4 regions of the Streptomyces sp. NPDC033270 genome follow, and region 1 is predicted to be linked to each of the others. Evidence: riboswitches for the same ligand, from Rfam matches in the RefSeq annotation. Region 1 holds a riboswitch; each other region holds the start of a gene.
What was found. A riboswitch is a leader RNA that binds a small molecule or an ion and turns the genes downstream of it on or off. The one in region 1 is predicted to bind cyclic di-AMP.

Region 1 (3,950 bases):
TGGAGCGGTAGTTCTGCTCCAGCAGGATCGTCGTGGCGTCCGGGTAGTCCTCCTCGAACTGGAGGATGTTGCGGATCGTGGCGCCGCGGAAGGCGTAGATCGACTGGTCGGCGTCACCGACGACGCACAGTTCGGCGGCGGGGATGTCGGCCGTTCCCCTGCCGACCAGCTCGCGCACCAGGGTGTACTGGGCGTGGTTGGTGTCCTGGTACTCGTCGACGAGCACATGGCGGAAGCGGCGGCGGTAGTGCTCGGCGACGTCCGGGAAGGCCTGCAGCAGATGGACCGTCGTCATGATGATGTCGTCGAAGTCCAGGGCGTTGGCCTCGCGCAGCCGCGCCTGGTACATCGCATACGCCTCGGCCAGCGACTTCTCGAACCCGTCGGCCGCCGTCTGGGCGAAGGTCTCCTCGTCGATGAGCTCGTTCTTGAGGTTGGAGATCTTCGCGCTGAAGGACTTGGGCGGGAAGCGCTTGGGGTCCAGGTCCAGATCGCGGCAGACCAGCGCCATCAGGCGCTTGGAGTCGGCCGCGTCGTAGATCGAGAAGGAGGAGGTGAAGCCGAGCTTCTTGGACTCGCGGCGCAGGATGCGCACACAGGCGCTGTGGAAGGTGGAGACCCACATGGCGTTGGCGCGCGGGCCGACCAGCTGCTCCACGCGCTCCTTCATCTCGCCCGCGGCCTTGTTGGTGAACGTGATCGCGAGGATCTGGCCGGGGTGGACATGGCGCTCGGCGAGCAGATGCGCGATGCGGTGGGTGAGCACCCTGGTCTTGCCGGAGCCGGCGCCCGCGACGATCAGCAGCGGGCCTCCGGCGTGCACCACGGCGGCCTTCTGCTCGTCGTTGAGCCCCTCCAGCAGCGCGGCCGGGTCGACGGGCGGGCGGGCGGCGCCGTCGCGGTAGTACGCCTCGGTGTGCACGGGCGCGTCGAACCTCCCGCCGAAGAGGTCGGCGGGGACCTCCTCCGGGACCGGCTCGTGCTCGTCCTCGGGAGGCGGCGGGTGCTCCTCCTCGCCCTTGGGGCCGAGGTCCGCCAGAAAGCTGTCGTCAAAGAGGCTGCTCATCGCCCACCGAGTCTAGGCCGCCGCACTGACAGCGCGCCGGGGAGTACGCGATTGTCCGCGCCGGGGCAGGTCAGCGGCCGGAGGCGGAGCAGCCGGGTGCCGGCCGCCTACCCGAACCCGACATCTGACGCAACACCCCCCGCAGCGCGTTCAGGTCACGAAAAGGTTTCGGGCATATCGAACATCAGCCTTCACAGGAGCCACACGAATTGGCTAACGTCCTCGCTCAGGCAGCCCGCCTCCCCGCGGTCGACAGCTTCCGCACGGGCCGCCCGCGCCGAGTCCGGCCCTGCCAGCAGGCACCCGGAGCCGGGGACCCACCAGCACCACCGGGGTGAATCGATCCAGCGGCCGTCGTCGGCGACCGCACGGACCGTAGGGCAAGCCTTCCGTCAGCGACACCGCCCGAACCCGACAGCTAACCCGGTAGGCGGTCACGGAAGGAGTTGCCGGCCTTGGCGTCCCATCGCAAGCCGCGCACCAGCGTTCTCATATCGCCCGGGAGCCGTCGTACGGCGGCCGGGCTCACCACCGCCGCGCTCGCCTCGGTCACCCTGCTCTCGCAGTCCGCCGACGCCGCCCCCAGGGCGCCCAGGCCCTCCATCGAAGAGGTCAAGCAGAAGGTCGACGGCCTCTACCGCCAGGCCGAGGTGGCCACCCAGAAGTACAACGCCGCCAAGGAGCGCGCCGACCACCAGAGCGCCACCGTCGACGGTCTGCTCGACGCCGCCGCCAAGCGCGCGCAGCGGATGAACGAGTCCCGGCGCGAACTGGGCACCTTCGCCTCGGCGCAGTACCGCACCGGCGGCATGAACCCGACGGCGCAGTTGATGCTCGCCAAGGACCCGCAGCAGTTCGTCGACCGCAGCCACCTCATGGAGCGCCCAGCCGGCAGAAGCAGGCGGTCACCGACTACCAGGAGCAGGCGGCGGCCGCGGCGCGGCAGCGGGCCGCGGCCACCAGCAGCCTGGAGAAGCTGCAGAAGTCGCAGGCCGCGCTGAAGGAGTCCAAGCAGTCCGTCCAGGAGAAGCTGGCCGAGGCCCGGCAGCTGCTGTCGCGGCTCACCGCCCAGGAGAAGGCGCGGCTCGCGGAGCTGGAGCGCCAGAAGGAGGAGGCGGCCCGGCGCAAGGCCGAGGAGGAGGCGCGCCGGCAGCAGGAGCGCGAGCGCCAGCGGCAGCACGACGGCGGCTCGACGGGCGGACAGACCGGCGGCGAGACCGGCGGTGGCACCAGCGACGGCGGCTCCACCGGGGACTCGAACACCAAGGCGGAGAAGGCGCTCGCCTTCGCCCGCGCCCAGATGGGCAAGCCGTACGTCTGGGGCGCCACCGGGCCCAACTCCTATGACTGCTCGGGGCTGACGCAGGCGGCGTGGAAGGCGGCCGGGGTCGATCTGCCGCGGACGACCTGGGACCAGGTCAAGGTCGGCCAGCGGGTGGCGACCAAGGATCTGCAGCCCGGTGACCTGGTGTTCTTCTACGACGACATCAGCCACGTCGGCATGTACATAGGCGGCGGCAAGATGATCCACGCTCCCAAGCCGGGCGCCAACGTCCGGGAGGAGTCGATCTACTACATGCCGATCTACGGAAGCGTCCGCCCGGCCTGAGGCAGGCCCCGCCTCCCCGCGGACCACTCCTCCCCCGAGGCGCCCAGGGCGCCCGGCAAGGCCACCCCCCACGGCCACCCCCCACACGCCACCGCGCGGCCATCGGCTCCGGATTCCGGAGCACGGTGACCGCGCGGTGTGCCGTAGTGGCCGGTGCCGCCGTCAGGTCCAGAGCACCGCGATGAAGATGTTGGCGATCGTGAGCGCGCCCACCGCGCCGAACAGCGGTGCGGGGACCTTCTCCTCGTCCCGCTTGACGTAGACCAGCGCCAGGATCACCACCAGTACGGCCATCTTGATGCCGATCTTGATGTTGTTGACGGGGTGGTCCTGGGCCTGGTTGAGGCCGACCAGCACGATGCCGGTGACCAGCATCGTCAGCGCGCCGTGCAGCATGGCCGGCACGAAGCGGGCGGTACCCGCGCCCATCGCCTTCATCTGGGTCAGGAAGCCGCCCAGCAGGGAGGCGATGCCGATGATGTGCAGGCCGACGAAGACATTGATTACTACGTCCATAGTGCTGGATCGTAGCCGCCGCATAGCACGGCCCTTCGGGCAGGGCGTCCGCAATCGCCGCTTCGGTCACGGCAGACCGGTCCCGGTGGGCAGGCGGCGGCGGTGCGATCACCCGCGCTCCGGCCGCGGTCGAAAGCGAACAATGCCAGCCAACCGGACTCACCCCCGTGACGCCCCGGCTTAGCGTCCTCCTCCAGGCGGCCGACATCCCGCCATCGCCGGCCTCCGTGCCGGTGTTCCGTCGGCCGCCCCGCCGAGAGGTGCGGCGGCGGTCGGCTCCCCCGTTGCCGACCGCCGCCGGACCCACGGCCCGAAGGGAAGGAAGTGACGGCCACCGTGGCCTCGCACCGCAAGCCCAGGCAGCATCCGCTCGCCGCGCTCACAGGCGGTTCGCGCAGCGCGCGCACCGTCCGTACGGCCGCCACCCTCGCCCTCGCGGGCGCCGCCACCGCCACCGCCTTCGACGGCACCGGCCAGGCGGCCCCCTCCCCCACCCCCGACCAGGTCAAGGACCGGGTCGACGCGCTGTACCAGGAGGCAGAGGTGGCCACACAGAGCTACAACGGCGCCAAGGAAGCCGCCGACACCGCACGCGAGGAGCTGAGCAGACTGCAGGACGAGGCCGCCCGCCGGACCCGGAAGCTGAACACCGCCCGCGCGGAACTGGGCGCCGTGGCCGCGTCCCAGTACCGCTCCGGCGGTATGGACCCGACCCTTTCGCTGCTGCTCTCCGAGGACCCGCAGCGCTATCTGGACGGC
Region 2 (3,950 bases), on a different contig from region 1:
CCGCCCAGCGCGAACTGCTGCAGAAGTCCATGGCGGCGGGCGACACCGAGCTGCTGGCCACCGGCATCGAGGAGCTGCTCCGCTACGACGGACCCGTGGAGCTGGCGACCTGGCGGTTCGCGACGCGGGAGCTGACCCTCGGCGGGCAGCGGATCGCCGAGGGCGACCCCGTACTGGTGGTGCTGGCCGCCGCGGACCGTGATCCGTCACGCTTTGTCGAACCGGACGTTCTCGATCTGACCCGACGTGACAATCAGCATCTGGGATACGGGAACGGCATCCACTACTGCCTGGGCGCGCCGCTCGCCCGGCTCGAAGGGCAGACCGCGCTCGCCACGCTGCTGACCCGGCTCCCGGACATCCGGTTTGCCACGGATCCTGATGATCTGCGCTGGCGGGGCGGGCTCATCATGCGCGGACTGCGGTCCCTCCCGGTGGAGTTCACGCCCGAGCGGTCCTGACCGGGGGCGCGACCAAAGGTGACAGATCGTCAGTCGCGTGACCTTAACGTGATCTGCACTACACCGGCTTGTGACTACCCGTGACCCCGGCTACCTTTCGACCCGACGGTCGACAGGATTCACGATTCGTTCACACGGGCGCCCGCGTCAGCGGACGTCCGAAGGGGTGGGGAATCGAACGGTCGTCGAACAACTCAACCGCCGCGCGAAAGGCATCCGCATGCGTTCCGGGAACGGCCGACACCGTCGCCCCCGTCAGGCACCGGCCATCTTTGTCACGGCGGGAGTAACCGGTGCGGGCCTCGCACTGCCGCTGCTCTCCGCCAGTGGGGCACATGCCGCCGACACCGCGACCTGGGACCGGGTCGCCCAGTGCGAGAGCGGCGGGGTGTGGAGCGCCGCCTCGGGCAACGGCTTCTACGGCGGGCTGCAGCTGACCCAGGAGATGTGGGACGACTACGGCGGCGGGGCCTACGCCTCGCGCCCCGATCTCGCCAGCCGCGCCCAGCAGATAGCCGTGGCCGAATCGATCCTCGACGACCGCGGCCCGGACGCCTGGCCGAGCTGCGCCGTCAACGCCGGCCTCACCAGGGACGGCCGCGCACCGGAGGTCGACCCGGGCAGCACGAGCACGCCGCTGCCCGACCCGTCCGACGACGACGGCGACCCGGCCCCCTGGGACCGGTCCCCCTCGACCGGCTCGTCCGATGCGCCCGACCGCCCGGACGACTCCGGAGCCCACGAGGGCGACCACACGGGCGACCACAAGGGCGACAGTGAGAAGTCCTCTGACGGATCCCCTGACGGATCCCGCGACGGATCGTCCGACGACTCGCGCGGCGATGCGGGCGACGAGCCGTCCCAGGAGACGCCGGCGCCGTCCGAGTCCGACGGCCGTGACACCTCCAAGACCCCGGAGCCGTCCGACTCCACCACGCCCGGCGACCAGGGCGACGACGCCTCCCGCCCCACCGACCCCTCCGGCGACGCCGACCGCCCCGACCCGAGCGGTACGCCCGGGCAGACGCCCGGCAAGGGCAAGCACCGCGGCGACGCGGACCCGGGCGAGAGCGACGGCGGCGACCGGTCGTCCGGCGGCCGGCACGCCTCGCGCGGCGACGACGGGCGCCGCACGGGCCTGGCGGGCGGCGACTACACCGTGCGCCCGGGTGACAGCCTGTCAGCCATCGCCGCGGCCCATCGGCTGCCGGGCGGCTGGCCCGCGCTCTACGAGCGCAACGAGGGCGTCATCGGGGCCGACGAGAACCTGATCCAGCCGGGTCAGCGGCTCGATCTCGGGCACAAGGAAGGCTAGTTCGCCGCCTTCGTCCCCTTTGGGAAAGTGAGACAAGGCTCTCGTCGGGCGGCGGGCGCACAGATCCGCCCGCCGCCGTCATACCGGGCCTCACCTGCAGATATGTGACCAACCCGTGATCAAAAACGGTCAACTTGGTTCAGAAGGTGGGGTTTGAACACCAAGGGGATTACTGCTTACGGTCAGGACCGCTCGCCAAAGCGAGCCCCTTCGATCACACGCCGAATCCTGCCGGTGGTCGGAGGCAGTTGACGCGCAAGCGCCGAAGGCAGGAGCGGGGGAACCAAGGTAGGCGCCGGCCCGGCCCGTGAAAGCGGGTCAGCCGGCTTGGGGTGAAGCCAGGTGCGCCATGCGCGCCCGGCCGGGCGACTCACAGCCCGAACCCGACAGCTCACCTCGTAGGCGTCGGTGAGGAAACGAACGAACCATGCTGATCAACAAGGGCAAGCACCGTCGTCCCTCCAAGGCCGTCCGCGTCGCCACCCTCGCCGGTGTCGCCGGTGCCGCCGTCGCCGTCCCGCTGATGGGCGCCACGTCCGCCTCCGCCGCCTCGGTCGCCACCTGGGACAAGGTCGCCCAGTGCGAGTCCGGTGGCAACTGGTCGATCAACACCGGTAACGGCTACTACGGTGGCCTGCAGTTCTCCAACTCCAGCTGGGCCGCCGCCGGTGGCACCCAGTACGCGCCGCGCGCCGACCTGGCCACCAAGACCCAGCAGATCGCCGCCGCCGAGAAGCTCCTCGCCATCCAGGGCCCGGGCGCCTGGTCCTGCGCCGGTGCCGGTGGCCTGACCTCCGGTGGTCCGGCCCCCGAGCTCGACACCTCCGCCAAGTCCGCCCCCAAGCAGGAGCAGGCCAAGCCCGAGGTGAAGAAGGCTCCGGCCGCCCCCAAGGCCGAGACGGCCCAGCCGGCCCCGAAGAAGTCCGAGCGCGGCGGCGACTACACCGTCAAGGCGGGCGACACCCTCGCCAAGATAGCCAAGGCCCACGGCACCAACTGGAAGTCGCTCTACGCGGCCAACAAGTCGGTCATCGGCGGCAACCCGAACCTGATCTTCCCGGGTCAGCAGCTCAGCATCTGAGCCGTCCGCTCACCGGGTCCCCCATGACCCCCGCGGCGATCCCCGCCGCTTCGTGAGACTGCCCCGCCCGGCGCACACGCCCCCCCCAGTGCGCCGTGGCGGGGCTTCTCCGTTCGCCGGGGCGCGCGACGCCGGTGACCAGCAACGTCGAGCGTTTTTCCCCGCTCAGCGAACAATGTGCCGAAACCTCCCGTGAACTGCGCCTTTGAGTATCTTTTCGTCCCACGGAGCGGGCCGAGGGCAAGCGGACGCGCCAGGGGCCGTTAGGCTCATGCTGCAGAACTCCAGACACCCATGAAGGAGACAACGTGCCGTCCATCGACGTCGTCGTAGCCCGCGAAATTCTCGACTCGCGAGGTAATCCCACGGTCGAGGTCGAGGTCGGCCTCGACGACGGCAGCACGGGCCGTGCCGCCGTGCCGTCCGGCGCCTCGACCGGCGCCTTCGAGGCCATCGAGCTCCGCGACGGCGACCCGAACCGCTACCTCGGCAAGGGCGTCGAGAAGGCCGTCCTGGCCGTCATCGAGCAGATCGGCCCGGAGCTCGTCGGCTACGACGCGACCGAGCAGCGGCTGATCGACCAGGCGATGTTCGACCTGGACGCCACCGACAACAAGGGCTCGCTCGGCGCCAACGCCATCCTCGGCGTCTCCCTGGCCGTCGCGCACGCCGCCTCCGAGGCCAGCGACCTCCCGCTGTTCCGCTACCTCGGCGGCCCGAACGCGCATGTGCTGCCCGTGCCGATGATGAACATCCTCAACGGCGGTTCGCACGCCGACTCCAACGTGGACATCCAGGAGTTCATGATCGCGCCGATCGGCGCGGAGTCCTTCTCCGAGGCGCTGCGCTGGGGCGCGGAGGTCTACCACACCCTCAAGAAGGTCCTCAAGGAGCGCGGCCTGTCCACCGGCCTCGGCGACGAGGGCGGCTTCGCCCCGAACCTGGGCTCCAACCGCGAGGCCCTCGACCTCATCCTCGAGGCCATCAAGCAGGCCGGTTACACCCCCGGCCAGGACATCGCGCTCGCGCTGGACGTCGCCGCCTCCGAGTTCTACAAGGACGGCTCGTACCAGTTCGAGGGCCAGACCCGCTC
Region 3 (3,950 bases), on a different contig from region 1:
TCGAGGGCCTCCAGGACGCGCAGCCCGCGGTCGGTGGCAAGGTGCTGGCCGGCCTTTGCGGAGCGGGCGCTGTCGACATCGGTGCCCGGGCGGTACTTGCCGGTGAGGAAGCCGGAGGCGAGGGCCCAGTACGGGATGGCGGCCACGCCCTCGCGGGCCGCCACGTCGGCGAGTTCGCCCTCGTAGGTGTCGCGGGAGACCAGGTTGTAGTGCGGCTGGAGGGCGACGTAACGGGCCACACCCTCGCGGGCGGAGAAGGCCAGGGACTCCGCCAGACGCGGCGCGGAGATGTTGGAGGCGGCGATCTCACGGACCTTGCCGGCCTGGACGAGCTCGTCGAGGGTGCCGATGATCTCCGAGACCTCGACCGATTCGTCGTCGTAGTGGGTGTAGTAGAGGTCGATGTAGTCGGTGCGCAGACGGGTGAGGGACTGATCGACCGCGGACTTGATGGTGGCCGGGCTCAGGCCCTTGTAGTCGGGGTGGGCGCCGACCTTGGTGGCGACGACGATCTCGGAGCGATTGCCGCGGGAGACCAGCCAGTTGCCGATGACGGTCTCGGATTCGCCGCCCTTGTTGCCGGGCACCCAGGCCGAATAGGCATCGGCGGTGTCGATGAAGTTGCCACCGCCTGCCGCATACGCGTCGAGCACGGCGAACGACTCGGCTTCGTCGGCCGTCCAGCCGAAGACGTTGCCCCCGAGGGCGAGCGGGGAAACGGCGAGCGAGCCGAGGTTCCGGCGGTTTTGGGGGGTGGAGTGTGTCGAGGTCATGCGTGGTTGCAGCGTGGCGGGGAGGGGAGTTATTCCCCGGGAGAAGTCAAGGGGAGGTCAATCAATGCGGGCAAAGCCCTTTGGGGAGAAGGACTTTTTTGAGGGGAAGGACTTTGGGGGGAAGGGCTTGGGGGGAAGGACTTTGGGGGCGCCAATGAGGGGCGCCCGACGAGGAAGGCCCCAGGGATGTGGGATGCCCCCGGGGCCAGCACTCGGAAATAGCCTCCCGTGACACACTCAGGCCGCCTCCCGGCAGGCCCTCAGGCGCGTCTCCGGGCGGGCCGGGGCCTCAGACGTTCACACCGTGGTCGCGCAGCCACGGCATCGGGTCTATCGGGTCGCCGGCGCCGGGGCGTACCTCCAGGTGGAGGTGGGGGCCGGTGACGTTGCCGGTGGCGCCGACGCGGCCGATCACCTCGCCGGTGCTGATCTTGCCCGAGGTCTTCACCATCGAGGACAGATGGCAGAACCACAGCTCGGTGCCGTCGTCGAGGGTGAGGACGATGCGGTAGCCGTACGAACCGGCCCAGCCGGCCTGGGTGATGGTGCCGGAGTGCACCGCCTTGATGGGCGTACCGGTCGGTGCGGCGAAGTCCTGGCCCGTGTGGTCGGCGGCCCAGCGGTCGCCGGCCTGGCCGAAGCTGGCGGTGAGGGTGTAGGAGGAGACGGGGGCGATGAAGCTCTTCGCCAGTTGGGCCAGGCGCTCGGCCTCCGCCTTCCGGCGCGCCGCCTCCTCGGCCTTGCGCTTGGCCTCCAACTCTGCCGCCTTCTTGGCCGCCGCGGCCTTGTCCGCCGCGTTTTGGGCCGTCTTCTGGGCCGCGGACGCTTCCGTCGCCGCCTGCTTGATGGCGGCGCCCTCGGCCGCTTCGCGGGCCTCCTCCTCGGCGGCGCCCTGCTGCGCGTCGGCCTGCTGGAGGATGCGGCTGCGCAGCGCCTCGCCGGCGTTGGTGCCCGTACCGGACGTGCCGGTCTGGGTGGCCTGGGAGAGCGGGCCGGCGGCGACCGGGTCGGCGGAGTCGCTTCCGGAGGCCGTTGCGGCGGAATCGGCGCCGGAGTCGGATATGAGGCCGCCGAGCCCCGGGAGGGACTCAGCATCCGGAAGGCTGTCGGAGATGTCGTGGGCCATGCCGCCGATGTCGGGCATGGAGATCGGGACCGGCGGACGGTTCTCGGCGGTGGCCATGCCACCCGCGCCGACCGCCGCGATGACGCCGACACCCAGGACCGTGCCACTACGGGCGAGTCCGCCGCCGCGCTGCTTGGCCACCCGGTGCTTGCCGCGGACCGGTCGGAGCGACTCCTCGGTGGGATTCCATTCCTCCCACGGGCCGTCGCCGTCGATGCCCGCCGTGCCCTCCGGATCACCCGATCCTTCGAAGGCACCTCGGTCGTCGAGTCGGTATGCGGGCGAAGCCTCGGGGGCAGGCCTGTTGGACGCCACGGGGGCGCACTCCTTTCCTTCCTTCTCGCCTACCGGGTTAGCTGACGGGTTCGGAGCAGGAAGGTCTCCTACGGGCCACTCTGGCGGAGGCGCCCGATTCACCCCAAGGTGGTGGTTCCCCGGTTCCCTTGGTGCAGTTCGAAGTGCTGGAGATGCGTGAAAAGCGCGTGCGGGATTCGGCGTCGGCGCGCGGTGCCGCCTCTTGCGACGGCTGGGACGACCGCGCTGCGTTATCGGACAGTAATAGAGGTCGTGACTGTTTTCCAAGCCTTCCTGGGAATCCTTATCCGTTCCGCATGAGGTTTGGCCTGGACTTTTTCGGTCACCATGCCCACAAAGCGGGCGAGTTGACCATGCGCCGCTAAACGATCTCGCGCTGATTGTGCGTCAGTCGTTATGCGGAGGGGCGCCCCCCAGTTACGGAACGTGAGGGCGTAACGTCGGATCATGGTCGTCAACGTCGAGAGCGCGGGGAGCACCGTGAGCTCCGGAAACGTCAAGGGCGGTATCGGCCGGAGCGCGGCGGTGGATGTGGCGGAGCGCTACCGGGAGTTCTCGTGGCAGGAGGCGCGGGGACGGTCCGACGCCCACGCGGAACTGACCGCGCGGATCAGCCAGGACCCGGAGTTCTGCGATCTGCTGTCGGGATCGCTGCCGGCCGGCAACAAGCAGCAGCCGAACCTCCTGCTCGCCGCCGTCCGGCACCTCGACGGCCCGCACGCGGAGCAGGGCCCGCGCGGCGAGGCCGCGTACGGTCGCTGGCGCGAGTGGACGGTCCGGCACTGGGACGAGGTCCGCGCGGTGATCATGCAGCGCGCCACCCAGACCAACGAGCCGGCCCGCTGCGCCACGCTGCTGCCGCTGCTCGCCCGTCTGCCGCAGCCGCTGGCGCTGCTGGAGGTCGGCGCGTCGGCAGGGCTGTGTCTGCATCCCGACAGCTACCGGTACCGGTACCAGGACGAGTCCGCCACCGGGTACGAAGGGCGGCCGGCGGGCGGCCCGCGAACCGTCGAGGTGGGGCCGCCGGACGGCCCGGTGGTGTTCGACTGCCGTACGGACTGGGCGCCCGGGGAACTGCCCGGCCGGCTGCCGGAGATCGTCTGGCGGGCCGGAATCGATCTGAACCCGCTCGACCCCGTCGGCGCACCGGACGATCTGCGCTGGCTCCAGTCGCTCGTCTGGCCGGGCGAGGGGGAGCGTGCGGCGCGGCTCTCCGCCGCCGTCGAGGCCGTACGGGCGGCGCCGCGACCGCGGATCGTACGCGGCGACCTGATCGACGAGCTGCCCGCGCTGGCCGCCGCGGCGCCGCCCGAGGCGACGCTGGTCGTCTTCCACAGCGCGGTGCTGAGCTACCTTCCGCCCGCCCGCCGCGAGGAGTTCGCGCGCCTCGTACGGTCGCTGCTCGACGGGCGGCCCGGTGGTGGGCACTGGATCTCCAACGAGCACCACTTGGTCCTGCCGTGGATCACCGCGCCGGAGCACCACTCCGGGCGCCCGGAGGACGGCCGGCTGACCCTCGCCCTGGACGGACGCCCGGTCGCGCTCACCGGCCCGCACGGCGAGAGCCTGCACCGACTGCCGGGCGCGGAACCCGCAACGGGGACGTAAGACGTGAGCAGAAGCGGCGCGTAGGGGCTCACCGAGCCCGCTCCTCCTCCTGCCCCGCCCTGATCGGCGGCCCGGCACTCCTCGTCCCGCCCTACTCCCCCATGGGCCGCTGCACCGCCAGCAGGGCC
Region 4 (3,950 bases), on a different contig from region 1:
GCCCTCGCTGGGCTGGCTGGACGTGAAGACGTCCGGCGGCGTGGAGGTCCCCGACATCGAGCGCGCCGTCGACGAGGAGCTGGCCCGCTTCGCCGCCGAGGGCCCGACCCCGGAGGAGATGGAGCGCGCGCAGGCCCAGCTGGAGCGCGAATGGCTGGACCGTCTGGCGACGGTCAGCGGCCGCGCCGACGAACTGTGCCGCTTCGCCGTCCTGTTCGGCGATCCGCAGCTCGCACTGACCGCCGTAGAGCGGGTTCTGGACATCACCCGCGAGGAGGTGCAGGCGGTCGCCAAGGCCCGGCTGCGCCCCGACAACCGCGCGGTGCTGGTCTACGAACCCACCGAGCCGACCGACGCCGCCGACACCGAGGAAGGGGAGGCGGACCAGTGAGCGACGCCACCAACCGCGCAGGGTCCCCCATGAGCACCATGGAATTCCACCCCCAGCCCCGGGGCGGCGCGCCCAAGCCGTGGGCCTTCCCCGCCCCCGACCGCAGCCAACTCCCCAACGGGCTCACGCTGCTGACCAGCCACCGCCCCGGCCAGCAGGTCGTCGCCGTCGAGGTCAACCTCGTCGCGCCGCTGGACGCCGAGCCCGAGGGCCTGGACGGCGTCGCCACGATCATGGCGCGTGCGCTGTCGGAGGGCACCGACAAGTACGACGCCGAGGAGTTCGCCGCCGAGCTGGAGCGCTGCGGCGCCACGCTGGACGCGCACGCCGACCACCCCGGGGTACGGGTCTCCCTGGAGGTCCCGGCCTCCCGGCTGCCGCGCGCGCTCGGCCTGCTCGCCGACGCGCTGCGCGCCCCCGCCTTCCCGGACAGCGAGGTCGAGCGGCTGGTGCGCAACCGCCTCGACGAGATCCCGCACGAGCTCGCGAACCCGGCCCGGCGTGCCGCCATGGCGCTGTCCAAGGAGCTGTTCCCGGCCACCGCCCGCATGTCGCGGCCCCGCCAGGGCACCGAGGAGACCGTGGCCCGCATCGACGCGGCGGCCGTCCGGGCCTTCTACGACGCCCATGTGCGGCCCGCCACGGCCACCGCCGTCATCGTCGGCGACTTCACCGGTGTCGACCTGGACGCGGCGCTCGCCGAGACCCTCGGCGCCTGGAGCGGCTCGACGGCCGAGCCGCTGAAGGCCGCGCCGATCGTCGCCGACGACACCGGCCGTGTGGTGATCGTGGACCGCCCCGGAGCGGTCCAGACGCAGCTGCTCATCGGCCGGATCGGGGCCGACCGGCACGACCGGGTGTGGCCGGCGCAGGTCCTCGGCACGTACTGCCTGGGCGGCACCCTCACCTCCCGGCTGGACCGTGTGCTGCGGGAGGAGAAGGGCTACACCTACGGGGTGCGCGCCTTCGGCCAGGTACTGCGCTCCACCGCCCCCGCCTCCCCCGAGGGGGCGACGGGCGCGGCCCTGCTGGCCATCAGCGGCTCGGTGGACACCGCCTCCACCGTCCCGGCGCTCCAGGACCTCTGGCAGGTGCTGCGGACCCTCGCGGCGGAGGGGCTGACGGACGAGGAGCGCGATGTCGCCGTCCAGAACCTGGTCGGCGTCGCGCCGCTGAAGTACGAGACCGCGGCGGCCGTCGCGGGCACGCTGGCCGACCAGGTGGAGCAGCAGCTCCCGGACGACTTCCAGGCGCAGTTGTACGTCCGGCTCGCGGAGACCGGCACGGTCGAGGCGACCGCGGCGGCGGTCAGCGCCTTCCCGGTGGACCGGCTGGTGACGGTCCTGGTGGGTGACGCGGCCCAGATCGCCGAGCCCGTCAAGGCGCTGGGGTTGGGCGAGGTGACGGTGGTCGGCGGCTAGCCGACCCGGAAGGCACGCCCCTTCCGCCCCGTATGACGGCGGATCAGTTTCGAGCGACGGCTCCCGTGGTGCTCTCTGCCACGGGAGCCGTCGTATGTCCGGTTTATGACGACTGGCTGCGCTGCCTCTTGTGGCATCCCGCACAAAAAAGCGGTTCTGTTTGGCGATCGAAAGTTGCCCCGATTAGCGTCGGTCCGGCTGTTCGTCACAACTCCGCCACAACAGTGGCACCGGACAGTCATCGCCGAGTCCCCGTACGGCGCGAGCCAGGGGAGCCGGGGACCCACACGTCCCTGGGGTGAATCGGACCCCTCTCCGGAGGAGCCCGTAGGAGACCTTCCTGCTCCGAACCCGTCAGCTAACCCGGTAGGCGAGAAGGAAGGAAAGGACAAGCCAGTACATGGCGTTCATACGTGCCAGCGGGAAGCACCGTCGTGCGAGCCGCACCGCCCGCTCGACCCGCAACATCGCAGGCATAGCCACCCTCGCGGCCTCCGGCGTTGTGGCCTCGGTGGCCTCGCCGGCGCTGGCCGCCACGGACGAGGCGCGCACCCACGACACCGGTCTGCAGCAGGCCGTCGTCCTCGGTGACGAGCTCGCCAACCGCATCGAGGCCCAGGCCGACGCGCAGCAGGCCGACGCCGAGGCCGCCGCCGCGAGGGCGAAGGCCGAGGCCGTCGCCAAGAAGCAGGCCGAGGAGGCCCAGCGGCGCGCCGAGGCGGCCCGGAAGAAGGCCAAGGCCGAGCGCGAGGCCAAGGAGCGCGCCGCCCGTGAGGCCGAGCGCAAGCGCCTCAACGCCTTCGTCGCCCCGATCGCCGGCTCCTACGTGTCCACCGCCTACAAGGCGTCCAGCGGCCTGTGGTCCTCGGGCAGCCACACCGGCATCGACTTCCACGCCGCCTCCGGGACCTCCGTCCACGCCGTCGGCGCGGGCACCGTCGTCGAGGCCGGCTGGGGCGGCTCGTACGGCAACAACGTCGTGATCAAGATGAGCGACGGCACGTACACCCAGTACGGCCACCTGTCGTCGATCTCCGTCTCGGTCGGCGAGAGCGTCACCCCCGGCAAGCAGATCGGGCTCTCCGGCGCCACCGGCAACGTCACCGGCCCGCACCTGCACTTCGAGGCCCGCACCACCGCCGACTACGGCTCGGACATCGACCCGATCGCGTATCTGCGCACGCACGGCGTCGACGTCTGATGCACCGCAGCCGCCTCCGCCTCGCCTGACACACCGCTTCGCCCGATGCCGGCGCCGTCCGCTGGCCAAAAAATATCCATGGATAAGCGGAGTCCGTCGGAAAAGCCGTCCCGGTCGAATAGAGTCACGGAAAAGTCGTCAACCGGCGGCTTTTCCAGGGGATTACGGCGGAGGCACGGACGATGCGAGGCCATATTTCCGCGCATGCGGTGTGCACGGCGATTCGCGAGGACATTGTCTCCGGTGCGCTGGCGCCGGGGAGCCGGCTGATCGAGGAGATCCTGGCGGCGCGTTACGGCGTCTCCAGGGTGCCGGTCCGCGAAGCGCTGCGCACCCTGCAGTCGGAGGGCTTTGTCACCACCCGCCACCACGCGGGCGCCTGTGTCGCCGAGCCCACCGAGCAGGAGGCCGCCGACCTGCTGGATATCCGCGCGCTGCTGGAGCCGCTGGGCGCCGCCCGCGCGGCCGCCCGCCGCAGCCCGGCCCACCTCAAGGTGCTGCGCGGACTGGTGCGGCTCGGACGTGAGCGGGCGCGCCACGGCAACGCCGCGGACCTGCGCCAATTGGACGGCTGGTTCCACGAGACGCTCGCCCAGGCGGCCGGCAGCCCCAGCCTGACCGCGCTGCTGACCCAGCTGCGGCGCAAGATCGAGTGGATGTACGCGGTGGAGCCGCCGGCCAGGGCCGGCGAGTCCTGGGACGATCACGGCGCGGTGCTGGACGCGGTGGCCCGGGGGGACGCCGAACGCGCCCGCGCCCTGATGGCGGCCCATATCGAGCGTTCACTGCCGGTCTACCGGCTGCGGCGCCCGACCAAGGCCGAGGTGAGGGATCCGAAACGGCCCGTCAACACAGCGCGCGCCCGCTCTTAACAGGGGCCCCGTATACAAAGAGGTGTGCGGGGGGAATGGCACGCGCGGGGGAATAGGCGCGAGGG

Region 2: linked by a shared signal. The riboswitch ahead of ACZ5XZ_RS31750 (transglycosylase family protein) and the one ahead of ACZ5XZ_RS25640 (C40 family peptidase) in region 1 are both predicted to bind cyclic di-AMP.
Region 3: linked by a shared signal. The riboswitch ahead of ACZ5XZ_RS11400 (M23 family metallopeptidase) and the one ahead of ACZ5XZ_RS25640 (C40 family peptidase) in region 1 are both predicted to bind cyclic di-AMP.
Region 4: linked by a shared signal. The riboswitch ahead of ACZ5XZ_RS24100 (M23 family metallopeptidase) and the one ahead of ACZ5XZ_RS25640 (C40 family peptidase) in region 1 are both predicted to bind cyclic di-AMP.

Annotation. Positions count from the first base shown of each region.
Region 1 covers NZ_JBVIRA010000020.1:41,271-45,220, reverse strand. The annotation lists gene pcrA (DNA helicase PcrA) at 1-1,066, opposite strand, end outside; cyclic di-AMP (ydaO/yuaA leader) riboswitch at 1,332-1,514, shown strand; partial or broken gene ACZ5XZ_RS25640 (C40 family peptidase) at 1,522-2,675, shown strand; gene ACZ5XZ_RS25635 (hypothetical protein) at 2,838-3,191, opposite strand; gene ACZ5XZ_RS25630 (C40 family peptidase) at 3,516-3,950, shown strand, end outside.
Region 2 covers NZ_JBVIRA010000028.1:102,457-106,406, reverse strand. The annotation lists gene ACZ5XZ_RS31760 (cytochrome P450 family protein) at 1-461, shown strand, start outside; gene ACZ5XZ_RS31755 (LysM peptidoglycan-binding domain-containing protein) at 682-1,776, shown strand; cyclic di-AMP (ydaO/yuaA leader) riboswitch at 2,027-2,196, shown strand; gene ACZ5XZ_RS31750 (transglycosylase family protein) at 2,204-2,857, shown strand; gene eno (phosphopyruvate hydratase) at 3,166-3,950, shown strand, end outside.
Region 3 covers NZ_JBVIRA010000005.1:318,504-322,453, reverse strand. The annotation lists gene ACZ5XZ_RS11405 (aldo/keto reductase) at 1-773, opposite strand, end outside; gene ACZ5XZ_RS11400 (M23 family metallopeptidase) at 1,063-2,214, opposite strand; cyclic di-AMP (ydaO/yuaA leader) riboswitch at 2,226-2,370, opposite strand; gene ACZ5XZ_RS11395 (DUF2332 domain-containing protein) at 2,662-3,822, shown strand; gene ACZ5XZ_RS11390 (PP2C family protein-serine/threonine phosphatase) at 3,914-3,950, opposite strand, start outside.
Region 4 covers NZ_JBVIRA010000018.1:47,274-51,223, reverse strand. The annotation lists gene ACZ5XZ_RS24110 (M16 family metallopeptidase) at 1-391, shown strand, start outside; gene ACZ5XZ_RS24105 (M16 family metallopeptidase) at 430-1,812, shown strand; cyclic di-AMP (ydaO/yuaA leader) riboswitch at 2,045-2,199, shown strand; gene ACZ5XZ_RS24100 (M23 family metallopeptidase) at 2,213-3,013, shown strand; gene ACZ5XZ_RS24095 (GntR family transcriptional regulator) at 3,196-3,885, shown strand.